DNA from 4 places in the Sphingobium sp. TB-6 genome. Region 3 is predicted to be linked to each of the others. Evidence: riboswitches for the same ligand, from Rfam matches in the RefSeq annotation. Region 3 holds a riboswitch; each other region holds the start of a gene.
The links. Region 3 has a riboswitch for cobalamin ahead of HHL26_RS04245 (TonB-dependent receptor). Riboswitches for the same ligand answer to the same signal wherever they lie in the genome.
Positions count from the first base shown of each region.

Region 1: it holds a riboswitch for cobalamin, as region 3 does, so the genes downstream of both, HHL26_RS18030 (cobalamin biosynthesis protein CobG) here and HHL26_RS04245 (TonB-dependent receptor) in region 3, are expected to answer to the same signal.
Region 2: it holds a riboswitch for cobalamin, as region 3 does, so the genes downstream of both, HHL26_RS18055 (HoxN/HupN/NixA family nickel/cobalt transporter) here and HHL26_RS04245 (TonB-dependent receptor) in region 3, are expected to answer to the same signal.
Region 4: it holds a riboswitch for cobalamin, as region 3 does, so the genes downstream of both, HHL26_RS17895 (DUF1636 domain-containing protein) here and HHL26_RS04245 (TonB-dependent receptor) in region 3, are expected to answer to the same signal.

Region 1 covers NZ_JABBGL010000015.1:51,672-55,877, forward strand. Annotated here, with positions in the region: gene cobI (precorrin-2 C(20)-methyltransferase) at 1-670, opposite strand, end outside; gene HHL26_RS18025 (precorrin-8X methylmutase) at 667-1,296, opposite strand; gene HHL26_RS18030 (cobalamin biosynthesis protein CobG) at 1,296-2,360, opposite strand; cobalamin riboswitch at 2,534-2,761, opposite strand; gene bluB (5,6-dimethylbenzimidazole synthase) at 2,857-3,465, opposite strand; gene cobO (cob(I)yrinic acid a,c-diamide adenosyltransferase) at 3,483-4,088, opposite strand; gene cobN (cobaltochelatase subunit CobN) at 4,091-4,206, opposite strand, start outside.
Region 2 covers NZ_JABBGL010000015.1:58,987-63,192, reverse strand. Annotated here, with positions in the region: gene HHL26_RS18060 (LysR substrate-binding domain-containing protein) at 206-1,129, shown strand; cobalamin riboswitch at 1,196-1,424, shown strand; gene HHL26_RS18055 (HoxN/HupN/NixA family nickel/cobalt transporter) at 1,617-2,663, shown strand; gene cobW (cobalamin biosynthesis protein CobW) at 2,660-3,715, shown strand; gene cobN (cobaltochelatase subunit CobN) at 3,715-4,206, shown strand, end outside.
Region 3 covers NZ_JABBGL010000002.1:244,290-248,495, forward strand. Annotated here, with positions in the region: gene HHL26_RS04225 (nitrate reductase) at 1-124, shown strand, start outside; gene cobA (uroporphyrinogen-III C-methyltransferase) at 111-893, shown strand; gene HHL26_RS04235 (molybdenum cofactor guanylyltransferase) at 986-1,522, opposite strand; gene HHL26_RS04240 (threonine/serine dehydratase) at 1,522-2,505, opposite strand; cobalamin riboswitch at 2,587-2,801, shown strand; gene HHL26_RS04245 (TonB-dependent receptor) at 2,973-4,206, shown strand, end outside.
Region 4 covers NZ_JABBGL010000015.1:23,303-27,508, forward strand. Annotated here, with positions in the region: gene HHL26_RS17890 (acetyl-CoA C-acyltransferase) at 1-596, opposite strand, end outside; cobalamin riboswitch at 1,185-1,373, shown strand; gene HHL26_RS17895 (DUF1636 domain-containing protein) at 1,567-1,974, shown strand; gene cobT (nicotinate-nucleotide--dimethylbenzimidazole phosphoribosyltransferase) at 1,971-2,987, shown strand; gene HHL26_RS17905 (histidine phosphatase family protein) at 2,984-3,550, shown strand; gene HHL26_RS17910 (adenosylcobinamide-GDP ribazoletransferase) at 3,547-4,206, shown strand, end outside.

The sequences.
Region 1 (4,206 bases), on a different contig from region 3:
TGACGTCGGTTGCCTCCGCCAAAGGCGTGATCCGCTGATCGGCCATGGTCGCATATTCCACCAGCCAGGCGCAGCCCTGCTTGCCGGCCGCTTCGACGGCGCGGCGGAGCTTGGGGAGGTTGCGGCCGATCTTCATGACGACCAGCGCATTGGTGTCATGGATGCGGCGGGCCAGTTCCTCTTCGGGCAAGGTAGCCATCAGCACCGTCGTCACATCGTCGCCCCAACTGATCGGTATGCCGCTGGCGGTCCAGGCGCCGGACATGCCGGTGATGCCGGGGACGATCTTTACCGGCGCCGAGAGACGGCTGTGCAGGTGCATGAAGCTGCCGTAGAAAAAGGGATCGCCTTCGCAGAGGACCACCACATCCTCGCCAGTGGCGGAAAGCCCGTCCAGATGGGCGGTGCAATCGGCATAGAAGCCGGACAGGACTTCATTATATCGCGGGTCGGACAGCGGGATTTCCGTCGTCACCGGATATTCCATCGGATATTCGATGGCGTCAGGACGCAACATGCCCTCCACGATCCGGCGGGCATGGCCGGATTTTCCCCTTTTGCGGAAATAGGCGACGTGGCTGGCTTCGCGGATCAGGCGGTCGGCGCGGACGCTCATCAGGTCCTGCGCGCCGGGGCCCAGGCCTACGCCATGGATGATGCCGTTGGTCATTCTGCCGGGCTCGCTATCGCATTGATCGCCGCGACTGTGATGGCGCTGCCGCCCAGACGGCCCTCCACGATGCAGCAGGGGACGGGCTGGCTCTGCCAGAGCGCTTCCTTGGACTCCGCCGCGCCGACGAAGCCGACCGGGCAACCGATGATCGCGGCGGGGCGGGGACAGGCGGGATCTTCCAGCATATTGAGCAGATGGAAAAGTGCCGTGGGCGCATTGCCGATGGCGACCAGCGCTCCCCCCAGATGTGGACGCCAGAGTTCGAGCGCAGCCGCCGAACGGGTGTTCGACATTTGCGCCGCCAGCGTTGGAACCTGCGGATCGTTCAGCGTGCAAAGGATTGGGTTTTGGGCAGGCAGACGCCTTGTGGTGACGCCTTCGGACACCATGCGCGCATCGCAAAGGATCGGGGCCCCTGCCTCCAGCGCAGCGATGGCGGTCCGGGCGAAGGTGGAGGAAAAGCGGATGTGGGAAGCCAGGCCGACCAGCCCCGCCGCGTGGATCATGCGGACCGCGATGCGTTCCTCCTCCGTCGAGAAGCGAGCGAGATCGGCCTCGGCACGGATGGTGCGGAAGGATTGCCGGTAGATGGCGGCGCCATCGGTTTCGTAGATATGGGGCATTAGTGGCTTCCGAAGAGGGCGAGAATCTGGTCGGGGGCAAGACTGGCCTGGTCGGGCGGCGATCCGGCGCGGGCCTTGCGGGAAAGGTCGAAGCGGCCCCGATTGCCGGTGAGGACGATGTCGGCGGGCCTTGGACGCGCGCAGCCCTTGGCGCAGCCGGAAACATGCAGCGAGCCGTCGACAAGGGGTGCAAGCCGGGTGGCGAGGCCGCGGGTCGCGACGCTGGCCTGCGGGCAGGCTGGTGCGCCGGGGCATGCGTCGATGCGGAGCAGCGGATCGGTGAAGGCGTGATCGGGGCTGGCTGTACCGCCTTCGAGAATCAGGCCGCGCCATGGGGTCAGGCGCAGCGCGACAACGCCTTGCTGTCCGGCCAGAGCGGTGAGGCCGTCGGCGTCGAGCCGCCCGAAGGGGATGCCGTGAAAGGGACCGGGAGCCTGGGTGAGAAGCTGCGGAATCGGGCGTGCCGCAGCGGGAGCGACCTTGGGATGTGCTGGCAGCGGAGCTTTGTGCCGCGTCATGCGGCCGGAGGTGGCTCCGTCCGTTGCCAGGAACCAGCGGGTGAGCGCGATCAGATCCTGGACGGCGGTTTCCGCGGTGGTGGGCGTGCCTAAGGCATGCCCTTCGGCGCGGAGCAGCAGGGTGCCGGCTGAGCTGCGTTCGAAGCGGAAATCGGCGGGGACGAGGGTCAGGCAGGGAGCAGGGCCGGTGTCGATGGCAATGCCGATCTTGGGAGGAAGGTCGGGCAGGTCGTCGAGGCGGGCGAGCAGGCTTTGGGCGATGTTTTCCGTGTCGTCTCCGGCGGACCAGTCGGGAGCGAGCAGGAAATTGCGGCGCGCCTCGCGGGCCGGATCAGGATCGGTGAGGCCGAGTGCGACAAGCTGCCCAAGCAGCGCTGGGTGGCTTTGCTCCGTCACGCCCCGGACCTGAAGCGCGGCGCGGTTGGTGAGGTCGATCTGGCCGTTACCGTGGCGGCGGGCGGCATCGCTGAGGCCGATAGCCTGGGCGACGGTCAGGCGGCCGAGCGGAGCGCGCACGCGCACCAGCAGGCCGTCGCCCGCCATCATCGGACGCCATGCCGTCGGACACCAGCCGCGAATGGCGGCGGATGATGCGCTCTGCGCGTCTGGCACCGGACTTCACCTCCCACGTCGCAACGACGACTGGAGGATGCTTCCCCAGCCGCTTATCCGTCGCTCGTGCGGAAAACCGAGCCGCGACCATCCCCTGGGTCATGGCTAGAGCGACCTTTGCGTTCGGCAGGTCTCCTGGCTTGCGGGTCATAGCCTTGGCAGGGGGCCTTCCCGGATTGCTCCAGTGGCTGGCCGTCCCGGGTTGATGGGGGTTGGCCGGTCCTTGCCTTGCTCGCCGCTCACAGTTGCAGGGACAGCCACGGATTAGGGAGTTTCATCCCGCACCGCGTTCCCATTTAAGCCCCTTGCGGGGCACCGACGCGATCGATGGAGCGAACATATGCCCGCTCCGGATGCGGTTCATACGCGCAGAGTGGGGGAAAGGGAAGTGGGGAGAATTTGCTCCCTTACGCGGGCGGGAGGGGAATGGTCAGCGAGTCACGATCGCGGAATGCCAATCGGTGCGATGCTCCCAGCCGCGCCGTTCCAGTTCCGGCGTCGCTTCCTCGCTCACCGGATAGCCGAGGCACAGCAGGCCGAGGCAGCGCCAATTTTCCGGAATCTCCAGCATCGCATCGACTGTGGGACGATCCAGGATCGACACCCATCCCATGCCGATGCCACGCGTGCGGGCGGCCAGCCAGACCGTGTGAATCGCCATCACGCAGCTATAGCGGCGTGCCTCCGGCATGGTGATAGCGCCCAGCTTATGGCCGGTTTCGGTGCCTTCGTCGCAATAGACGGCGAACAGCACCGGCGCCTCGCGCAGACCGTGCAGTTTCAGGCTGCGGTAGAGCCTGTCTTCATCGCCTTCATAAATCTTGCCCGCCTTGATGATCTGGGCGTCGACATGGACGGCGAGATCTTCGCGCAAGGCGGGCGTGGCGATCCGGACGAAGCGCCAGGGTTGCGACAGCCCCACCGAGGGAGCGCTGTGCGCGAGGGCGAGGAGTCGTTCGACCTCATGTTCATCCAGCGGATCGGTCAGAAAATGGCGCACGTCGCGACGCAGGTGCACCAATTCCTCGAAAGCGGCGATGTCGAAGGCAGTGTGTGTCAGAATTCGATTCCTGGCTGAGCCTTCACGCCGCTGCGGAAGGGATGTTTGACAAGGGTCATTTCGGTGACGAGATCGGCCGCCTCGATCAGCGCTTCGGGCGCGTTGCGGCCGGTGATGAGGACGTGTTTCATTTCGCTTCTGGCGGTCACGGCTTCCAGCACCTCTTCGACCGGCAGATAGTCGTAGCGCAGGACGATATTGAGCTCATCGGCAAGGACCATATCATAGGCCGGGTCGGCAATCATGCGTCTGACTTCATCCCATGCTTCACGGGCAAGGGCAATGTCCCGCGTACGGTCCTGCGTGTTCCAGGTAAAGCCTTCACCCATGGACTTGAACTCGACATGGTCGGGAAACGCATCGAACACCGTTTTTTCTCCGGTGGTCATGGCGCCCTTCACGAATTGGACGACGCCCACTTTCCTGCCATGGCCGATGGCGCGGACGACCATGCCCAGAGCTGCCGTCGTCTTGCCCTTGCCCTTGCCGGTGTGGACGATGAGAAGGCCCTTTTCCTGGGTCTTGGTCGCCATGATCTTGTCATGGGCGGCCTGTTTCTTCTTCATCTTTTCGGCATGTTGTTCGGGAGTGCGTTCGATCATTTCTAGGCGTCCTTGAGTTGGGTTAGGAGCATGGCGGCGCTGTTCGACCTGGGTTTCCAAAGCGCGCGGTCGAGCGCTTCGTGGAGGCGGGCGGCGGTTTCGCGCAGGGCTGCCGGAT
Region 2 (4,206 bases), on a different contig from region 3:
TTAAAGGTCAACTTGAAAATACTCTAGAATGCGACGGCGTCTCCGGCCTTGAGCAGAGTGCTGCGGCAATGAGGGGGCATAACCCGCGCACATCCACCGAAGGACTATGGAGACACCGCCACATTCGAACTTGCCCATGCGCCCTTGGACATTCTGCGTCTAATATATAATATGGCATGATCGATAGCTTGAACGACATGATCTTATGGACCTGCGCCATCTGCGTTATTTTCTCTGCGTCGCTGAAGAGATGCATTTCGGCCGCGCCGCGCTGCGCCTTGGCATATCACAGCCGCCGCTCAGCCAGCAGATCCGCGCTCTGGAAGATGAGCTTGGCGTCCGCCTGTTCGACCGCACCAGCCGCCGTGTACGCCTGACCGAAGCGGGCCGGCTGTTCGAGCCGGAGGCCCGCCAGACCCTCGCCCAGGCCGAACGCGCCGCCCAGATCGCCCGCATGGCGCAGCGGGCCGAGATCGGTCATCTTGGCCTTGCCTTCACCACGTCCGGCCCCTTCGTGCCCCCTGTGGCGCGCGCGCTCTACCGCTTCCGCCAAACCTATCCCAATGTCGAGCTGATCCTGCGCGAACAGGGCCGTGACGAGCAGGTCGAAAGCGTCGGTAGTCGACAGCTCGATCTCGGCATCGTGCGCAACTACGAGCCGCCGGTCCTGCCCGAAGGCATGGTGTCGCGATGCCTGCTCACGGAAGAGATGGTGCTGGCCCTGCGCACCGATCATCCGCTGGCGCTGCGGTCGGCCCCGCCCAGCATCGCGGACCTGGCCGACGAACCGCTGGTGCTGTACGGCGCGCCCAATGGCGCGGGCTTTACCGAGCATTTCTTCGCCCTGTGCGAGAAGGCGGGCTTCGCACCCAAAATCTCCCATGAGGCCCGCAGCCTCGCGACCCTTTTTGGACTGGTCGCGGCGGGCTTCGGCCCCACTGTGATCGCTCAGTCCATGGCGCGGCTGCACGTCGACAATGTGATCCACCGTGCTTTCGACGTGCCGGTCATGAGTTCGCTCTGGCTGATCCACAATGAGGATTTGTCGCCGACCGGCCAGGCCTTCCTCAAGACCCTGCTCGAAGAACGCATGGCGGCGGAGACCGGAACGGCGCCTGAGCCGGCATAGCGCGTCGCCCCCTTCCAATTCTCCACGCCAGCCTCTATGCAGTCCGGCGAAAGCCAGCCTCGGCCAGCTTTCACTGATCGCGCCGGTGCCCTCCCAAGGGGCTTAATAGGGAATGCGGTGATGAATCCGCGGCTGTCCCTGCAACTGTAAGCGGTGAGCGAGACGCATATCGATTCTTCGGACCGCCGGAGAATCAGCCACTGGGCCGGACGCTAAATCCTGCGAGGCTTGGGAAGGCCATGCGTCGAGCCAAGACCCGTGAGCCAGGAAACCTGCCTGCGTCTGGTCGCTCTTGCCTTGGTCCAGGGGATGGCCGCGGCACGGTACTCCGTCTGAGCGACGCTTTACGCAGCGGGAGCTGCTGTCCGCATGCCGGGCGCAAGCGCGTCCGTCCGGCATGAAGGCAGATCCCGTCCGGTTTCGCTGACGCCGACGGGGGATCGCCCTGATGAGACCTGTTTTGAATGCACTGGCCCGTTCCAGCCCGATGGAATCGGCCGGCCTGCTGCGCCGCCGTGCCACGGCCATGTTCGCCGCGCTGATCGCCGCCAATCTGGCCGCATGGGCATGGGCCTTCACGATCTTCGCGGGCGATACGGTCATGCTGGGCACAGCGCTGCTGGCCTGGAGCCTGGGCCTGCGCCATGCGGTTGATGCCGACCATATCGCCGCCATCGACAATGTGACCCGTAAATTGATGCAGGACGGCCAGCGCCCACTGACCGTCGGCTTCTGGTTCGCCATCGGTCATAGCGGCATCGTTCTGATCGCCGCCGTCACCATCGCCATTGCCGCCAATGCTCTGAGCCGTGTCGAAGCGGCGGGCGCGATCGGCGGCACCATTGCAACAATCGCCTCCGCGACCTTCCTTTTCACCATCGCCGCGATGAACCTGATCATCCTGAGATCGGTTCTCAAGACCTTCAATCATGTTCGCAACGGTGGGCTCTATATCGATGAAGATATGGATATCCTGCTTGGTTCACGTGGTTTTCTGGCCCGTATCTTCCGCCCGCTTTTCCGGCTGATAACGCGGAGCTGGCATATGGCCCCGCTCGGCTTTCTCTTCGGGCTTGGCTTCGACACTGCCACCGAAGTCGCGATCCTCGGCCTGTCGGCTGGCCAGGCGGCGAGCGGCCTTTCGATATCGACCGTCCTCATTTTCCCGCTGCTCTTCGCGGTGGGCATGGCGCTGATCGACACGGCGGACGGCGCGCTGATGATGGGCGCCTATCAATGGGCCTTCGTGAAGCCGATCCGCAAGCTCTATTACAACATCACCATCACGCTGGTGTCCGCCTTGGTCGCGCTGCTCATCGGCGGGATCGAGGCTGCGGCGCTGCTGGGCGACAAGCTGGGCCTGACCGGCGGCATCTGGACACTTGCCGCCGACCTTGGCGAACATTTCAACAGCCTGGGTTTCTTCATCATCGGCCTGTTCGCTGCCTGCTGGCTGGCGAGCTGGGCCATCTACCGCTGGAAACGCTTCGACGAGATCGAAGTCACTCTCGAACCGCAAGGAAATCCCGCATGAAAAAGGTTCCCGCCTCAAAAATTCCGGCCACTGTCATCACCGGCTTCCTCGGCGCGGGCAAGACGACGCTGATCCGTCACTTGATCGAAAATGCAGGCGGCCGCCGCCTCGCCCTCATCATCAACGAGTTCGGAGATGTCGGCGTCGACGGCGCGCTGGTTCAGGGCTGCGGCGACGAAGCCTGCCCGGACGAGGACATTATCGAACTGGCGAACGGTTGCATCTGTTGCACTGTCGCGGACGATTTCCTGCCGACCATGCAAAAGCTGCTCGACCGCCCGACGCCCCCCGATCACATCATCATCGAAACCTCCGGCCTCGCTTTGCCCAAGCCGTTGGTGAAGGCCTTCCAATGGCCCGACATCCGTACCCGCGCCACGGTGGATGGGGTGATCACGCTGATCGACGCCGATGCACTGGCGGCAGGCCGCTTCGCCCATGACGAGGTCGCGCTTGCCGCCGCCCGCGCCGCAGACCCGACACTTGATCATGACAGCCCGATCGAGGAATTGTTCGAAGATCAGCTTGCCTGCGCCGACCTCGTCCTGCTCAACAAGACCGATCTGGTCGATGCCGCCACACTGGCGGGTCTGGAACGGGATTTGGCGCGGGAAACCCGTCCCGGCGTCAGCATCATCCGCACGTCAGAGGGCGAAATCGATCCCGCTGTCCTGCTCGGCCTGGACTCAGGCGTGGAAGATCAGATCGATGCCCGCCCCTCCCATCACGACAATGAGGAGGAGCATGATCATGATGATTTCGAGAGCTTCATCATCAATCTTGGCGAACTGGGCACGCCCGAACCGTTGCTGGCGGCGCTCGCGGACGCCATCGCCACCCACGACCTGTTGCGGGTGAAGGGTTTCCTCGCCATCGCAGGCCGCCCCGCTCGCCTGGTCGTCCAGGCCGTCGGTCCACGCATCCAGCATCATTACGACCGGCAATGGCAGCCAGGCGAGCAACGCTCCTCCCGCCTTGTCGTGATCGGCCAGACGGGCCTGGATTGCGCCGCCATCGAAACCACCCTCAAGGTGCAGACGGTCCCCGCCTGATGCACCTGCTGACCGCCACGCCCGGCACCGTCTCCAACGGCGACGAAGCGATCGACCTTGGCCAGTCGCCGGGCGACATCGTGCTGCTGACCGTGGCGGACAGCGAACTCGCCTGCTTCGCCAGCGCCGCCGCAGCCTTGGGCGAGGCAGGCCCAACAATCCGCCTCGCCAATCTCCTCCAGCTCAAGCATCCCTATTCCGTCGATCTCTATGTTGAAAAGGTGATCGCCCACGCCAAATTCGTCTGCGTGATCCTTCTGGGCGGTAAGAGCTATTGGCCCTATGGCATTGATGAAATTGCCAATATTGCCCGCGAAAAAGGCATAGCCTTTGCCGCCCTGGCCGATGGTCGGGAGGATGATCCGGAACTGCGCGCCGCCTCAACCCTGCCCGCAGAAACCTGCGACTATCTGCGCGACTATCTCCGGCAAGGCGGCATTCCCAATGCCATCGCCTTCCTCAAGACCGCCGCTCGTCTCGCGGGTTTCGAT
Region 3 (4,206 bases):
ACTGGTCGATGTGCCCGCCATCGGCAAGGCGATCGGCGCCGGGACCAATTGCGGGTCTTGCCGTCCCGCGCTCGCCAATATCCTTGCTCAAACCACGCAGGAGACGCTCCATGCAGCCGAATGAACTGATCGCCCCCGGTGAGGTCTGGCTGGTCGGCGCAGGCCCCGGCGACCCGGACTTGCTGACCCGCAAGGCCGAAAAGCTGATCGCGGCGGCGGAGATCGTCTTTTACGATGCGCTGGTGGGGCCGGGCGTGCTGGACCTGATCCCCGAGGGCGTGGAGCGCGTGAGTGTCGGCAAGCGCTCCGGCCGCCATTCGAAAGCGCAGGAGAGCATCAACGACCTGCTCCTCGCGGCGGCGAAGGCGGGCAAGCGCGTCGTGCGCCTCAAGGGCGGCGACCCGTCGGTCTTCGGCCGCTCGGCGGAGGAGATGGAGCATCTGGCGGCGGATGGCATTTCTTTCCGCATCTGCCCCGGCATCACCACGGCCAGCGCGGCGGCGGCGAGCGGTCATGCCTCGCTCACCCTGCGCGGCGTGGCGCGGGGACTGACGCTGGTGACGGCGCATCTCAAGGCGGGTGAGCCATTGAAGCTGGACTGGGAAATGCTGGCGCGGCCGGGCGGCACGCTCGGCATCTATATGGGCCGCGCCGCTGCGGGCGAGATCAGCCGCTCGCTGATCGCCGCCGGGCGTGATCCCGAAACGCCGGTGATGGTGGCGGTCAACGTCTCGCTGCCCAGTGAACGGCTGATCCGGGGCCAGCTGTCGGCGCTGGCCTTCCTGGTGGCGACGATCAGCGATGAAGATCCGACTTTGCTGATGATCGGTGAGGCGGTGGCGGGCACTTACTCTTCGGCGGACATGTCGGTGAGTGCTACGCTGACGGTTTGAACTGAAGCGATGTGCTCCTGCGGAGGCAGGAGCCCAGTTCGAACGCCTGATCTGGGTTCCTGCCTTCGCAGGAACACGCTGCTTTGTCGATTCTATTGATTACTCTTTTCCAACTTCTCCAAATCTTCGGGCCGATTGATATTGGGCAATATAAACTCCGGCCGCTCGACGATCCGCGCGCCGATCCGTTCCAGCCAGCCATAGATTGATCGGTTGTTGTCCTCGGCCAGATGCGTGTCCAGTTCGGTCGCCAATGAAACAGGCCAGAACCCCGCCAACTGCTGGCCTTTGAGGATCGCCGCACCTTCCCCGATCAACGCTTCCGCCAGCCCGTCCGGATAGGCGGGAACATCGCACCCCGTCGTCAGCACCGCGTCATAGCCCTCCGCCAGCGCGTGATGCAGCGCTGCATTCAGTCCGCCCAAAGGCCCCATATCCGCCGCCGGTCGATCCGGCAGCCCGGTCATTCCGTCCACCTGTCGTCCGCAAATCACGACCGCCTCGACATGGCGCCCTAGCGCCGCCGCCGCATGGTCCAGCAGGGTCCGCCCATCCAGCATCGCCAGCGCCTTGTCGCTCCCGAACCGGCTGGATCGCCCCCCGGCCAGAACCGCTCCCAGCAACCGCATCATGCCTCTCCCGAGATGATCCGGGCATAGGCGTCCGGGTCGACATTGCTCCCCGAAATCACCACCACGCTGGCGTCCTCCGCCGCCGGAGCCAGCCCCGCCAGCATCGCCGCCAGAGCGACCGCGCCGCCCGGTTCGACCACCAGCTTCAATGCTGAAAAGGCCAAGCGCATCGCTTCCCGCACCTGATCGTCGTTCACCACCAGGCCACCGGACAGCAACGCCCGATTGATCGGAAAGGTCAAAGCCCCCGGGGTGGGTGACAGCAAGGCATCGCAGATCGACCGTGCATCGGGCGAGACGCTTTCCCGCACGCCGCTGGCGAGCGCCCGCGCCGTATCGTCGAACCCTTCCGGCTCGACCGCATAGATCGCCACGCCGGGCTGCCGCGCTTTCACCACCGTCGCGATCCCCGACACCATGCCGCCGCCGCCGCAATTGACGAGGATCTGCCCGATCTTCGCGCCCCATTCGGCCGCCTGCTCCATTATCTCCAGCCCGATCGTCCCTTGCCCCGCCATGATGAAGGGATCGTCGAAGGACGGCACCAACACCGCGCCGCGCTCGGTCGCCAGCGTCGTCGCGATCTCCTCCCGGTTTTCGGTGAAACGGTCATAGGCGACGATTTCCGCGCCCAGCGCCCGCGTATTGGCCGTCTTGATGGCGGGCGCGTCGGCTGGCATCACGATCGTCGCCGCGATCCCCAGCAGCCGCGCGGCAAAGGCCACCCCCTGCGCATGATTGCCCGACGACCAGGCGACGACCCCCGCCTTGCGCTCCGCCGCGCTCAATCGCGCCAGCCGGTTATAGGCGCCACGGAATTTGAACGAACCGCTGTGCTGCGCGCCCTCGAACTTCACCAGCACCCGCCGTCCGCAGCGCTCGTTCAGCACCGCATTCTCCAGCAGCGGCGTGCGGATCGCCGCCGGCGCGATGATCCGCGCGGCGTCCTCGACATCGGCGGCGCTAATGGCGAACGGCATGCAATCTCCCTCCGTGGCCGCCTCTTGGCATGGCCAATGCTTTCCCTTATGGCGCGGGGCGCGGGCGGGGCAAACCCCGTACGCAAAGAAGATCGCGCCGGTGCCCGAAAGGGCTGAAAACGGGAATGTGGTGCGGACGGGAAACCGTCCTATTCCGCGGCTGTCCCTGCAACTGTAAGCGGTGAGCGCGATGCATTTCGGTCGAACGACCGGCCACTGGGCGACAAGTCCGGGAAGGCGTGCATCGCTGCATTGACCCGCGAGCCAGGAGACCTGCCGGCGCATGGTCGCTCTTGCCCTGGCCCAGGGGTTGGCCATGGCACGGTGTTTTCCGTCTGAGCGACGAAGCGGCGCAGGGCCGCATCGGTGCGGGGGGAGGGCATTGGCGTCGACTTCCCCCAGTTCCGACCGCGCGAGCGGATGCCCTGAGCCATGAAGTCGCAGCGGCGCTCAGGGAAACAGATATAATGTTGAAAGCCACCATCTCTCTTGCGGCTCTGCTCGCCGCCACGCCCGCGCTCGCGGAGGATGAGATCATCGTCACCGCGCTGGGCATCGAGCAGCCCCGCGACGAAGTCGGCCAGGCCGTCACCGTCATCGACGCCGAAACCATCCAAACGCGCCAGAGCGTGAGCGTCGCAGACCTGCTCGCCACCACGCCCGGCGTCCGCTTCAACCGGGCCGATGCGGTCGGCGGCGTCACCGGCATTTCGCTGCGCGGCGCGGAAACGACCCAGACGCTGGTGCTGATCGACGGGGTGAAGGTCAACGATCCCAGCAGCATTGGCGATGCCTATGATTTCGGCAATCTGCTGGTCGGCAACATCCGCCGGATCGAGGTGCTGCGCGGTTCCAACTCGGTGGTCTATGGCAGCCAGGCGATCGGCGGCGTCGTCAACATCATGACCGGCACGCCCGCCGAAGGATTCGCGGCCAACGCGTCGGTCGATTATGGCTATAGCGATACACTGAATGCCAAGGCGGATGTTTCGGGCACCAGCGGCATCGCATCGGGCGGCCTTGGCGTCGCCTATTTCCGCACGGACGGCATCTCCGCCGAGGCTGGCGACGCGGAAAAGGACGGTTATGAGAATATCGCCGCCAACGCCAAGTTGAAGCTCGACTTCAGCGATGCCTTGAGCCTCGACCTGCGCGGCTATTATATCCATGCCGATCTCGACACGGATCTCTTTTCTTTCCCCCCGATAGACCGGACCGCCACCAGCACGCTTGATCAATATGTCGGCTATGCTGGCCTGAACCTCAGGCTGTTCGATGGCAAGCTGACCAATCGCGCGGCGGTGACATGGTCCCGCAACGATCGCGACTACACCTCCATTTTCGGCCCTTATGGCTATTCGGGCACGAATCTGCGTTTCGAATATGAAGGCGTTTATCAGCCGGTCGAACAGGTGACGCTGGTGTTCGGCTATGAGCATGAGCGGCCGGACTATGATTTCGCCGGCTTCGGTTCGCATGACCGCGCGAAGATCGACATCGACAGCGTCTATGCCGTCGCCGTTGTGAAGCCGGTGGAGGGTCTGACGCTGACGGGTGGCGTGCGCCGCGACGACCATAGCCAGTTCGGCGGTGCGACGACCTTTGGCGCCAACGCGAACTACACGCCCAATGGCGGCCGCACCAACATCCGCGCCAGCTATGGCGAGGGTTTCAAGGCGCCCTCGCTCTATCAGCTTTACG
Region 4 (4,206 bases), on a different contig from region 3:
CCGCTGCTGATCGCGGCATTGGCGCGGGCGAGACTCTCGATCGCATAGGCGTCCATCTCTGCGCGGGTGAACTGATAATCGCGCGCCGTATCCTCGGCAAAGGAACCCATCGGCTTGCCGCGATCATAGGCGTCCTCCAACCCGTCCATCATCATCGTGTCGATGACCCGGTCATGGCCGATGCGCGCGCCGGACCGGTGCTTGGGCAAGGCATAGGGCGCGTTGGTCATGCTTTCCATGCCGCCCGCGACGACGACGTCGACGGAGCCTGCGGAGAGCGCTTCGGCCGCCATGATCGCCGCCTGCATGCCGGACCCGCACATCTTGTTGACGGTGGTGGCCTCGACCGATTGCGGAAGGCCCGCGCCCAATGCCGCCTGGCGTGCAGGAGCCTGGCCCAGAGCGGCGGGGAGGACGCAACCCATATAGATGCGGTCGATGGCTTCGGGCGCGACCCCGGAGCGTTCGACGGCCGCCTTCACCGCGACGGCGCCCAGTTCGGTAGCGGACACGCCGGAGAGCGCGCCCTGAAAACCGCCCATCGGGGTTCGGGCATAGCCCGCGATGATGATGTCCCGGTCGTGTATATCGGTCATATCTTTCTCCTCAACGGGTGCCCGGGCCACCGACCGCCTTGGGCGGGGTCATGCCCATGAGGCCGAGTCCGGCCATGCCCCGAATCGCAATCTGGATTTCCGTCGGCATCGTGCAGCCTCTTCCCCTATCGCGGAGGCACGTGCAACGGTCAGCGCTCTTGATCCCGGGCAGCGGAACCGCGGCGGTTGGGCATGGCGAGACAGAGGCGGATGAGAGTGGTGACATAGGACGTTGGCCAACATGGCCATAATATCCGCCAGAGGCGCCGCCGTTCCATCGGGAGCGCCAAGCGGCGCGAGAGACACCCAGCGCGGACGGCTCAGCGGTCGTTGGTGTCGGAAGGGATGTGTGCGATCAACCTGTTGACCCGCATATCGTTTTCCGCCGTGCAGGCGAACAGTCGACAGATCCAGTCCATCCAGCGCGTCAGAATAGCCATGACCCTCTCCCTTATTTTGTCGGATGATAGCAGTTTGGGGAGGTGAAGAGAAGTCTAACCATGGTAGCGCCGCCGCATATTTCCGTGCTGGGGCGTCAGGAAAGACCATGCTTTTCTACCCCCCTTGCGATGGAACGACGGGGTCTTTATCAGCATCGGCGCGACAGGTTCCCCGAAAGGGGATGAAAAGGGAAGTCGGGTGGAAGGCCCGCGCTGCCCCTGCAACTGTAAGCGGCGAGCGATCCGGCCATCACGCCATTGGGACAAGGTTCCGAGAAGGCGGCCGGGAAGCATCGACCCGTGAGCCAGGAGACCTGCCTGACGCAGTCGTTCTTCGACCGGACAGGGTGCGCCGGCCGAACGGGGTTTTCCCTCGCGAAGCGACAGCCATCGCCTTGCCGGCGTGACCGTGCAGGGGGAGTTCTGTCGCCCGTCCGGTGTCGGCCTGTCCTCCTCTGCCTGGTTTCCTGGCCGGGCATTTGCCGTCGGGCTGGAGGAAGCGGAATGACTGATATGTGGAGCTGTCGCTGATGTTGCGGGCCGTCGGGCGCGGGGCGTCGGTGGTGGTCTGTTCGACCTGCCGTCTGTCGGCGGAGAGCAGGGAGGATGAGTATGGTCGGCGTGGCGGCGCATTGCTGACCGAGGCGCTCCAAAAAATGCAGGAGAGCGACCCCGCCTATGCGGCGGTCGCGGTGCAGGACATGCCCTGCCTCTTCGCCTGCCAGCGCCATTGCACGGTGCATATCCGGGGAACCGGCAAGATCGGCTATGTGCTGGGCGACTTCACGCCGGACGAGGAGGCCGCCCGCGCCATATTGGATTATGCGGTGCGCCATGCCGCAAGCGAGGAGGGCGTGGTGCGCTATGCCGACTGGCCGCAGGGGGTGAAGGGGCATTTCATCGTCCGTACGCCGCCCGAAGGCTTCGTCTGCTCATGATCCGGTTCGATAATCGTGCGGCCTTTGCCGCCGCGCTGGCGGATTTGCCCGTGCGGGACGAAAGCGCCGTCGCAGCGGCGGCGGCGCGGCAGGCGGTGCTGACGAAGCCCGCCGGATCGCTGGGGCGGCTGGAAGAGATCGCCCTGTTCATGGCGGGCTGGCAGGGCCGGGAGCGGCCCCGGGCCGAGCGCATCCGCGCCGCGATCTTCGCGGGCAATCATGGCGTGGCGGCGCGGGGGGTCAGCGCCTTCCCGGCAGAGGTCACGGCCCAGATGGTCGCGAATTTCCGCCATGGCGGCGCGGCGATCAATGCTTTGGCGCAAGCCTGCGGCGCGGAGCTGACCGTGGTGGCGCTCGATCTGGAACGGCCGACAGGAGACATTTGCGTCGAAGCGGCGATGAACGAGGCGGACTGCCTTGCCGCGATCAATGCCGGGGCGGCGGCGGTCGAACCGGGCCTCGACCTGCTGCTGCTGGGCGAGATGGGCATTGCCAACAGCACGCCAGCGGCGGCGCTTTGCGCGCAGGCCTTTGGCGGCGTGGCGACGCATTGGGTCGGGCGCGGCACGGGCGTGGACGGCGATGGACTGGCGCGCAAGGCCGAAGCGGTGGCGCAGGCGCTCGCCTTGCACGGGATGCATTGTGCCGACGCCTTCGAAACGCTGCGGCGGCTGGGCGGGCGCGAGATCGCGGCGCTGGCGGGTGCGGTGCTGGCGGCGCGGATGCTGCGCGTGCCGGTGATGCTGGATGGCTTCATCGGCTGCGCGGCGGTCGCTCCGTTGGCGAAGGACAATCCGGCAATCGTCGGCCATTGCCTGGCAGCGCATATGTCGGCCGAGGCGGGGCATGAGCGCCTGCTGGCTGCGCTGACGCTGGAACCGCTGCTGCGGCTGGACATGCGGCTGGGCGAGGGCAGCGGCGCTGCGGTGGCGACGCAGATCGTGCGGTCGGCTCTGGCTGCCCATGCCGGCATGGCGACCTTTGCGGAAGCGGCAGTGGCCGGCGCGCTATGAGTGCTTTTCCGCTCCACCTGATGCGCCATGGCGCGCCGCAGCTCGCCGGGCGGTTGCTGGGGCATCTGGACGCGCCGCCGGAAGCGGAGGGCATCGCGCTTTGCGTCGAGCGCGCGCGAGGATTGGACTTTGCGCGGGTGGTGACGTCCGACCTTGCCCGGGCGCGGGCGCCGGGCGCGATCATAGCGGCGGAGCGGGGCGTCGGCCATGGCGTCGACAGCCGTTGGCGGGAACTGCATTTCGGACGTTGGGAGGGGGCCGACCCGGCGACTCTTCCTTCTGCCGATCTGGCCCGCTTCTGGGACGATCCGGACGGCTTTCCACCGCCGGAGGGCGAAAGCTGGACCGATCTTTGCGGCCGGATACGGGACGGGCTGGGCGACCTTGGCGAGCCGGTGCTGGTGATTTGTCATGCCGGAGCGATGCGGGCGGCGCTGGCTGTCCTGTGCGGCTTCGACGTGCGGCAGGGTTGGGCGGTCGACCTGCCCTATGGCGCGGTGCTGAGTCTGCAGGTCTGGCCCGGCGAGCAGCCGTCGGCGCAGATTACAGGGCTGATGCCATGAAGCGGCTGGTGCTGGCCCTGCAATTGATGACGCGCTTGCCCTTGCCCGCGCTGGACGTCGATGAAGCGGATTTCGCTGCCGCGATCCGTTGGTTTCCCGCCACGGGGATCGCCGTGGGCCTGATCGTCGCGGGTGCCACCGGTCTTGGCCTCCGGATCGATCCATGGGCGGGCGCCTTGTGCGGCCTGCTGGCCTGGGTCACTGTTACTGGCGCGCTGCATCTCGACGGATTGGGCGATATCGCGGATGCGGCGGGCGCCGCGCATGGCGACCGGTCGCGCCTGTCCGCCGTTCTGGCCGATCCGCATATCGGCAGTTTCGGCGTGGTCGCCATCGGCCTGCAATTGCTGGCCAAGCTGGTGCTGCTGCGGCTGTGGATGGAAATTTTCCCGCTGTGGATGCTGGTTCCCGTGGCGATGGCGGCGAGAATCGGCCCGCTGGTCTGGACGCGATGGCTGCCGCCACTGCACGAAGGGCTGGCGAGCCGATTTCGAGCAGGCTGGCGGGCGGCACCCCTTATCCTCTGGATGGCGCTGGGGCTGCTGCTGGGTTTCTGGGTGCCTGCCTTATGGGCGGCAGTCATATTGATTCCGCTCTGGGGGCTGTGGCTGCGGTCGCGGATCGGCGGCATTTCCGGGGACGGACATGGCGCTGGC